3 regions of the Pseudoalteromonas sp. AWM4_233 genome follow, and region 3 is predicted to be linked to each of the others. Evidence: predicted binding sites of a transcription regulator. Region 3 holds the regulator's gene; each other region holds the start of a gene.
The links. The regulator sigma-54, encoded in region 3, starts transcription at its own class of promoters, with help from an activator protein. The targets are predictions, from matches to a motif close to GTTGGCACGNNNNTNGNNT.
Positions count from the first base shown of each region.

Region 1 (3,280 bases), 720 kb from region 3:
TTGTTCATTAAAGGCATCAGCTAACGCTAAGCCTATTTGACCTAGTTGATTCTGGGCTGGATGTAATATTTCATCTCTGAACGCCAGAAGACCACCCATTTTTCCTCGAAGCGTACTAATATTCACATCTAATTCAATGGCTTTTCCATCTGGAGAATCTAATTTTAGTTCTTTTATATTTGGATCTGGGTCGCCATCCATATCAAACGTATTAAAAGTGCCATTTTCCATAACTAATGATTGACCTGACCCTAGGAAAACTAATTTTTCACCGTTCGGGCCATCTAATGTCTCAATATCCACCAGCTCCGCTAAATCTTTGATGGCTTCATCACGTTCATTAACCACTGAGTTACCGCTGGTGATCCCAGATTGCTGCTCAACGGCAACCACTTTGTCATTTAAATCACTGATCTTTTGGATTAGGTTATTGGCTTCATCAGCCATAATACTGAGCTGTTCATTCACAATATTGTTCTGATCAAAAACAATCCCCGAAAGGCGGTCCATCTGATCGACTAAGTTTTGGGCATCCGTTAAGAACAGTGAACGAGTGACCGTTGAAGAAGGTAAATTCATTGCTTCTTGCAGGTTATTGAATAAAGAGTTAATGCTGTTATTTAAACTATTAGACTCTTCACCAAACAAAGTATCTACGCGAGATGACTCAGTCACAAATTGTTCGTAATAAGTTTTATTGGAAATATCACGATTCAATTGCTTTTGAGCAAACTCATTAATTAAACGAACAGTTTCGCCACGGCCAACTTGGTTACCCACCATAGTGCTATGTTCGGTTCTTTCGCGAATATAGCCCTTAGTATTTAAGTTAGAGATGTTCTTACTGGTCGTTTGAAGTAATTCAGAATTCGCTCTGATCCCCGCACTACCAATATTCATTAAATTGAAAGACATCTTAGTTAACTCCTTGACGTACTAGCGACGTTAACATCTGTTTAAATTCTCCTCGCTGTAAGACATTCTTTATTTTTTCTGCATAGTTTGGATCTGTGGCATAGCCGGCCTGCTGAAGTTCATCTAGGTACTGCTCAGGTTTATCTGTGTTATTCAATGCCTGGCTGTAACGTGGATTACTTTGAAGAAAATCGACATAATCATTAATGCTGTCTTTAATTGATTCATAAGCTCTAAAATTGGCTTGTTTTTTCACAGGCAAACCTTTCTCAAACTCTAATGTCATTTTTTTGGCATGTTCACCCTGCCAAGATCTATCCGCTTTGATGTTGAATAAGTTAAGGCTACTGCTACCATCTTGCTTTGCAATAACATGCTTACCCCAGCCTGTTTCGAGCGCTGCTTGCGCAATCATGACTGCTGGGTTCAAACCAATTTTCTGTGCTGCTGTTTTTGCGTGTTCCCACATTTCACTGATAAATGATTCTGGAGAGTCAAAGCGAGTTTGTTCATCTGCTTTTTCTGCTTTAGCAACCTCTGGCGTTACTTCAGGTTGACGACGAATAAACTCTGGGAGCTGCTCAGTTGTTGTCTTTTGCATCGGTAACTGTGCATCATTACGAAGTACGGATGACGGTTTATATCCATCAACATTAGGTGAAAGCTGTTTAACAATAAGATCAGCTAAACCAAGACTACCTTTTTTTGATAACTCTAAAGAAAGCTGTTGATCATGCATCTCTTGAAAGAACTTCACACCACTTGAATTAAATGGGCTGTTTTTATCTTCCATCGCTTCATTGGCTTTACGCATACTTTTCATCAGCATTTGCGTAAAAATAGATTCAAACTGCTCTGCTGCTTTTTTTAGTGCTTCATTCGATGCTTGTTGATCGCCACCGCTTTTCAACGCATCTTGTCTAAGTGCATTTAGGTCACCTAAATCAAAGAAGTTTTGTTTTTCTAACGGATTGGTATTCATACTCATCAATTACACTAAATTAGTCATACACTAACAAAGCAATAATCGAGCCAAAAAAAACCCCGCAATTGCGAGGCTAACTATTTGATTATAAATAAAACACTAAATGACGACTAATTGACCATTAATAGCACCAGCCTCTTTTAACGCTTCAAGGATCGCCATTAAATCCCCTGGCGCAGCGCCTACTTCATTAATCGCTCTGACCAAGTCATCAAGGCTTACACCCGGATTAAATACAAAGGCTCTTGAGTCGTCTTGATTCACATCGACGATGCTTTGACGAGTAACAACCGTTTCGCCATTTGCTAAAGGTTGTGGCTGAGACACCATTTGATCTTCAGAAATCGTCACTGTGAGGCCACCATGGGTAATCGCAGCTGGTTGTAATTTGACATTTTTACCAATTACAATCGTGCCTGTACGCGAATTAACAATAATTTTGGCTGAGGTGTCTGCCGGTTTAAACTCTAAATTCTCAAGTGTCGATAAATAAGAAACGCGCTGTGAAGGGTCACGAGGCGCAATTACACGAACAGACGCAGCATCCATTGGCTTTGCACTATTAGGACCGACCAAATCATTAATGGTGTCAGCCAAACGTTTAGCTGTTGTAAAATCAGGACGGTTAAGATTAAAAGTAATAAAATCACCTTGTGTAAAAGGGCTTGCAACGGCTCGTTCAACCGTCGCACCATTTGGAACTCGGCCAACTGTAGGAGTATTAATAACAACTCTACTTCCGTCTAACCCTTCAGCGCCTAAACCACCCACGATTAAACTGCCTTGTGCAATGGCATACACATTACCATCAACACCTTTTAGGAATGTTTGCAGTAAAGTCCCTCCTCTTAAGCTACCCGCGCTGCCTATTGAAGATACTGTAATATCAATATTCTGACCGGGTTTTACAAATGGAGGCAACTCTGCATGCACGGCCACTGCCGCCACATTTTTAATTTTTGGCTTTAAGTTAGCTGGTAATGTGATACCAAAACCACTCAGCATGGCCTTAAAGCTTTGCTCTGTAAAACGAGATTGTTCACCTGTACCAGGTAAACCCACTACTAGGCCGTAACCCACTAACTGGTTGGAACGAACACCTTCGACCATGCTGACATCTTTGATCCGTTCTGCTTGTGCTACTTGGCTCATAATTAAAAGCAAAACCGCAGTCATTATTTTGAACATTTTCATCATGGTTCCTTAGAATGGCATTAAGGTACTTAAGAAAAACTTAGCTAACCAACCCGCACTTTGCGCTTCTTGGCCGTCACCTTTACCTGAATATTGAATTCGCGCATTAGCAATTCGGTTCGACTCTACCGTATTATCTGACTTAACATCCGCAGCACGGATAATGCCCTCTATTCGCATAAACTC
Region 1 covers NZ_JBSWSZ010000001.1:951,014-954,293, reverse strand. The annotation lists gene flgK (flagellar hook-associated protein FlgK) at 1-915, opposite strand, end outside; gene flgJ (flagellar assembly peptidoglycan hydrolase FlgJ) at 917-1,897, opposite strand; gene ACXAC4_RS04200 (flagellar basal body P-ring protein FlgI) at 2,000-3,094, opposite strand; gene flgH (flagellar basal body L-ring protein FlgH) at 3,104-3,280, opposite strand, start outside.
Region 1: the regulator sigma-54 is predicted to act here: its motif matches at 1,934-1,952, upstream of flgJ (flagellar assembly peptidoglycan hydrolase FlgJ).

Region 2 (3,280 bases), 130 kb from region 3:
ATGAGTTCTTTTTGTACATGACTATGATCGTGACTATGGCCTTCATGTGCCTGCGATAAACCAGAAAGTAATAGTGCCGCCGCCAGAGAAAGGTTTCTTAATAACATGCTTATTCCTTTGAAAAAAGTTTAACTTGCAACATCATAGCATGAAAAATCAAGAAACCCTTTGATCTGGTAGAGATCTAATATACAGGAGACTCTTCCTTAAGTAACCAAGCTAATCCAACTAACATAAGTAATGGCAAAGCAATAAAGATGGAATTAAATAATAATGCTAACACTAGCCCAATGAGCACAACCAACACCAATCCAATTACTCCGACACTCACTAATGCCACCAGCGCGATCACAGCAATAATGCCAGCTAAAAGCGCGAATAGCTCGATACCGACCCAGCTTATTTCCCAAATAAATTCTGGCATCGCAAAGAACATAACAGGTGTTTGAACCCAGCTTAATGCGCTAATAAATAGTAATGCTGCTAATAAAATCAATGCTGTTTTCATAATTACCTCCTACACCTTTACAACTTAATATCTAGCAATTACTGCTTTGGCCACAGTACAGCGCATAATCCGTATGCCATCACCGTCATCATTGGGAACTTCAAAAATACCAACAAAGTTAATACTCGAGTTAGCCATACTGGTAAATCAAAACGTTCTGCTAGCCCAGCACATACACCTGCAATTTTCTTTCTCGCTAAAATACGACGACATGTTTTCGTTGTTTGTTGCATATTCATAACCTTACTCCTGAAAAATTAGGGAGGCGCCTCGTTGCGCCGAGCCTATCAAAACGAATTAATACCTAGCAAACTTCTGGTTACTGCGCAGAAGTTGATGCTTCTGAAGCCTGCTTGTCTGACACTTTTTGCTTCAGTGCAGCCAGCTCTTCACTCAGCTTTTCGTCTTGTTCCATTTGTTTGAATTCTTGATAAACATCATTTTTACCAATATCGTAGCTTTCAACTTGTGCTTCGATACGCTCCACTTTTTGCTCTAATTGTGAAAAGCGTGCGCAAACATTTTGTACTTCTTCACTATTTAACGTGCTACGTACTTTTAACCTTGCTAATGCACTATTTTGTGCTCTGTAAAATTGCTGCTGTTTTGCTTTTACCTCAGCAATTTTATTACTTAGCCTAGCGGCATCTTCATTCAGCTTGTGCAGCGCGTCTTCTAATTGTGCCGCTTGCTTTTTGTTGTCTTCCTGAGCATCTACAAGCTTTTGCTTTTCGATAAGTGCCGATTTTGCTAGATCATCACGACCTTTACTTACCGCTAGCTCTGCTTGCTGCTGCCAACGTTCGATACCTTTTACAAAGTCATCATGCTGGCGGGATAAGCCTTTCTGCTCTGCGATGATCTGTGCAGCAGTTGAACGACACTCAGCCAAGGCATCTTGTAACTCACTCTCAATCTGCGCAGTCATTTTTTGTGGATCTTCTGCTTTGTCTAAAAACGCATTAATTTCTGATTTAATAAGATCTTCAATTCTGTCGATTAAGGCCATGTTCTGCTCCTATGCATTTGGCAATTGGGTTACTAGAGCTATTCCAATCTTTGTGCCAAAAGATAAAAGCAAATAAAAACATAAGCTTAATGATTTTTGGGAGTTTTTATAGAAGAGACAAATTTCATGATTTAGTTAAATAAACTAAAAAGTAGTCAATTTAATCAGTGGGGAGTAGTTAGCGAGTTGCGAGTTGCGAGTTGCGAGTTGCGAGTTGCGAGTTGCGAGTTGCGAGTTGCGAGTTATCAGGATAAACCTAAATTTTTGTCACCCTGAATTTATTTCAGGGTCTATCTTATCAATATTGGATCCTGACCTTCGCCTGGATGACAATCCAACAACAGAAAAATCTAGACATGTAGACGCGGGTTTATCCCGCGTACTTTTACACGAAAATTAAAGTCATCGAATATAAAAATAAAGAAGCCGCTGATTTAGCGGCTTCTTTATTTTTTTAACTCTAAAACTTTAAAGTTCCGGCACGAATGTCAGTGCTTTTTCCATTACCTCGATACCAGAACCTTTTTTATGGCCATTTTCTGATAAGTGACGACGATACCCTCGCGCACCCGGTTGGTTTTGGAAAATACCTAACATGTGACGAGCAATATGCCAGAAATTCGCGCCTTCACTCATTTGCGCTTCAAAGTAATCATACATGCTACGAACCACTTCATGCCGCGTTTGTGTAAACGCTTCACCACCGTACAACAGCTCATCGACCTGAGATAGCATAAATGGGTTGCTGTAAGCTTCTCGACCGACCATCACCCCATCAATATGCGTTAAATGATGCTGACATTCTTCAATGGTTTTAACGCCACCATTAATACTTATGTGTAAATCTGGGTAATCTTTTTTCAACTGGTATACACGCGGATAATCAAGCGGTGGGATCTCACGGTTTTCTTTTGGACTTAACCCCTGTAACCAAGCCTTACGCGCATGGATGATAAAATCATCACAACCCACATCTTTAACCGCTTCAATCAACGTGGTTAAAAACTCATAGCTATCTTGCTCATCAATACCAATGCGTGTTTTTACCGTCACGGGCACATCAGTTTGCGCTTTCATGGCAGCAACACACTTAGCCACCAGCTGCGGTTCAGCCATTAAACACGCACCAAAACGACCGTTTTGCACACGATCAGAAGGACAACCTACATTTAGGTTAATCTCGCTATAACCATATTCATCGGCTTTCTTAGCACACTTTGCCAATGCTTCAGGGTCTGAGCCACCTAGCTGCAGTGCCACAGGTAATTCATGCTCACCAAACGCCAAATAATCACCTTTACCAAATAAAATGGCACCGGTCGTGATCATTTCTGTATACAGCACCGCATGTTTAGACAATTTTCTATGGAAAGTTCTGCAATGACGGTCAGTCCAATCCAGCATAGGTGCAACAGAAAAACGGCGGTCTAGTGCTTGAGTCGTCACAAATTACCTCTAACTATATGATCTTTATGCAAAGCATTTAGCTGCTTTGATTGTATAAGGTTTGAATTAGGCAGGGCCCAAAAGTAGCTGCAAATTATACCATTCATTAATAGATATAAAAACGGCCACATGATGTGACCGTTTTAGAATATATGACATGGCTATCGTAAAAGCATTAATACCCGCTCGGGTTATTGCTTTGCCAGCGCCAAGTATCTTCCATCATTTCGTCGATACCGCGGTCAGCTTGCCACCCCAGCTCGTTGAGGGCTTTTTCTGGTGCTGCGTAACATGCTGCGATGTCACCAGGGCGACGC
Region 2 covers NZ_JBSWSZ010000001.1:360,442-363,721, reverse strand. The annotation lists gene ACXAC4_RS01575 (copper chaperone PCu(A)C) at 1-107, opposite strand, end outside; gene ACXAC4_RS01570 (hypothetical protein) at 185-508, opposite strand; gene ACXAC4_RS01565 (PspC domain-containing protein) at 547-747, opposite strand; gene ACXAC4_RS01560 (PspA/IM30 family protein) at 828-1,517, opposite strand; gene dusA (tRNA dihydrouridine(20/20a) synthase DusA) at 1,986-2,963, opposite strand; gene galE (UDP-glucose 4-epimerase GalE) at 3,139-3,280, opposite strand, start outside.
Region 2: the regulator sigma-54 is predicted to act here: its motif matches at 1,559-1,577, upstream of ACXAC4_RS01560 (PspA/IM30 family protein).

Region 3 (3,280 bases):
GCAAAGTCACCATAGATGATGAAGATATCACTTTGCTACCTATGCACAGTAGAGCACGCATGGGCATTGGTTATCTGCCTCAAGAGTCTTCAATCTTCAGAAAGTTGACTGTTTATCAAAACTTAATGGCTATTTTAGAGACCCGTAAAGACCTCAATAAAGTACAAAGAGAGCAAACTTTAGACGACTTACTGGATGAGTTTAATATTCAACATATTCGGGACAGTCAGGGCATGGCTTTATCAGGTGGTGAGCGTCGCCGAGTTGAAATTGCTCGCGCTTTAGCCGCAAACCCTAAATTTATTCTTTTAGATGAGCCTTTTGCTGGCGTTGATCCGATTTCGGTGTTAGATATAAAGAAAATTGTTGAGCATTTAAAAAACCGCGGCATTGGTGTCCTCATTACAGATCACAATGTAAGAGAAACCCTTGATGTTTGTGAGAAAGCTTATATTGTTTCACATGGTGAATTAATCGCGTCAGGTACGCCTGAGTCAGTTTTAGCTGATCAAACCGTAAGAGACGTCTACCTAGGTGAACAATTCCGTCTATAGTTAAAGCAAGACATAATCCAAATAACAAAAAGGATTGTTAGAAATACATGAGGCAATCGCTACAGCTGCGCATGGGGCAGCAACTAACCATGACACCACAATTGCAACAAGCAATTCGCTTGCTGCAATTGAGCACACTTGATCTACAGCAAGAGATCCAAGAAGCGCTGGATAGCAACCCTTTACTCGAAGTAGATGAGTCGGAATTAGAGCCAAGTACTGATGGCAATGATTCAGACAAAGCGACCAAAGACACTGACTCTAGCGAGCAACTCTCTAACTCTACTGATGATGGTCACGGTGATGAACCGACCAGCGATTACGAACTCGATAGCGATGCAGCACTGAGTAAAGACACTGTCAGTGACGATCTCGCGATGGATGTGACATGGGACGAGTACATGAGTGCAGCACCGAGCACCAGTAGCGGCCCTATGCCTGAAGACGAAACGGTTTATCAGGGTGAGACCACTGAAACATTACACGAATATTTAATGTGGCAATTAGAACTCACGCCATTCAGCCCAACCGATAAAGCCATTGCCGTTGCCATTGTTGAAGCCGTTGATGATGCAGGCTTACTTACTGTTAGTACCGAAGAACTCCTAGAAAGTATTAATGAAGGCAATGACGAAGAGTTAATTGAACTCGATGAAGTAGAAGCTGTATTAAAGCGTATTCAACTCTTTGACCCTGTAGGTATTGCCGCTCGCTCATTACAAGAATGCTTATGTATTCAACTCAATCAGTTTGATGCAGACACGCCTTTCATAGCTGAAACAAAAATGGTGTTAAGCGAGCATATTGATTTGCTGGCCAGCCGTGATTACCGCACTATCATGAAAAAGACCAAGCTCAAAGAGCCTGAGTTAAAAGAAGTGATGACACTCATTCACAGCCTTAATCCTAAACCTGCCGCCAGCATTATTCGTGAAGAATCTGAGTATGTTATTCCTGATGTGTCGGTGAAAAAAGTAAAAGGCCGCTGGGTTGTTGAGCTAAACCCTGAATGTATGCCTAAAATTAGGGTTAATGATCATTATGCGGCAATGTCACGCTCAGTAAAATCAAGCACTGACAGCCAATTCATTCGCTCTCACCTACAAGAAGCAAAATGGTTTATTAAGAGCTTAGAAAGCCGTAATGACACTTTAATGAAAGTTACCAATTGCATTGTGCAACAACAACAGGCATTCTTTGAACATGGACCTGAGGCAATGAAGCCTATGGTTTTGAATGATGTTGCTGAGATGGTCGAGATGCACGAGTCTACCATTTCTCGTGTCACCACTCAGAAGTACATGCATACACCCCGTGGCATTTTTGAGTTGAAGTACTTCTTCTCAAGTCACGTAAGCACTGAAAACGGAGGTGAATGCTCATCGACTGCGATTAGAGCATTGATCAAAAAGCTAATTGCTGCAGAAAATACAGCTAAGCCATTGAGCGACAGCAAAATTGCAGATATATTGGCAGAACAGGGAATCAAAGTGGCACGTCGTACAATTGCGAAATACCGCGAGTCACTCTCTATTCCACCGTCAAATCAGCGTAAGAGCTTGATTTAAGACGTAAACCAAGAGAAGGAAAATGCTTATGCAACTAAATTTAACTGGTCGTCACGTAGAAATTACAGATTCATTAAGAGACTATGTAAACACGAAGTTTGCAAAGCTAGAAAGGCATTTTGATCACATTAATAACGTTCACGTGATCTTAGATGTTGAGAAGCTGGTACAAAAAGCCGAAGCTACCGTTCATTTAAATGGCGGTGAAATTTTCGCTTCAGATGAACACTCTGATATGTACGCAGCCATTGATAAACTCGTTGATAAACTCGATCGCCAAGTTATCAAACACAAAGAGAAATTAACTCGACACTAACCATGAAACTTAGCTCGATTATCAACAAGGACTGCAGTAAAGCTGCGGTCCTTTTTAATAGCAAAAAACGTGCGCTAGAGTACATCAGTGAATTAGCGAGCCAACACCTTCCAGAGCATAACGCCCACGAAATATTAGATGCATTCCTAACGCGGGAAAAACTAGGCAGCACAGGCATAGGCAAAGGTATTGCTATTCCTCATGGCCGCCTTACAGGCATTGATACTATTTTTGCCATTTTAGTGACTAATCAAAACGGTATTGATTTTGACGCAATAGATAACCGACCAGTCGATATTCTCTTGGCAATGCTTGTACCTGAAGGTAATAATGCAGAACATCTAAAGACCTTAGCTGCAATTGCTGATAAACTAAACAACAAAGAGTTTTGCAAGCAACTTCGTCACGCAAAAGACGATGAGGCACTCTATCAACTTATTGCACTTCAAGATTAATTAACAGAGAGGAATCCATGGAACTGATCATCATTAGTGGTCGCTCAGGGTCGGGCAAATCCGTTGCCTTAAGGGTATTGGAAGACCTAGGTTATTATTGTGTTGATAACATTCCAGTTAATCTCCTTCCTTCTTTGGTTAGAAGTGTTTCTGATAACTATGACAAAATAGCCGTCAGTATCGATGTTCGTAACCTGCCAAAAGAGCAACAAGAATTTAATGATATTCTTGAATACTTACCAGGCTTTGCAAATCCCACGCTGTTCTATTTAGATAGTGATGACCAAGCACTGATCAAACGCTTTTCAGAAACACGCCGATTGCATCCGCTTTCTTTAAATAACCTGCCGCTTGATTTAGCAATTAAAGAAGAAAAGAAATTACTCG
Region 3 covers NZ_JBSWSZ010000001.1:228,920-232,199, reverse strand. The annotation lists gene lptB (LPS export ABC transporter ATP-binding protein) at 1-554, shown strand, start outside; gene ACXAC4_RS01100 (RNA polymerase factor sigma-54) at 602-2,122, shown strand; gene hpf (ribosome hibernation promoting factor) at 2,151-2,438, shown strand; gene ptsN (PTS IIA-like nitrogen regulatory protein PtsN) at 2,441-2,893, shown strand; gene rapZ (RNase adapter RapZ) at 2,911-3,280, shown strand, end outside.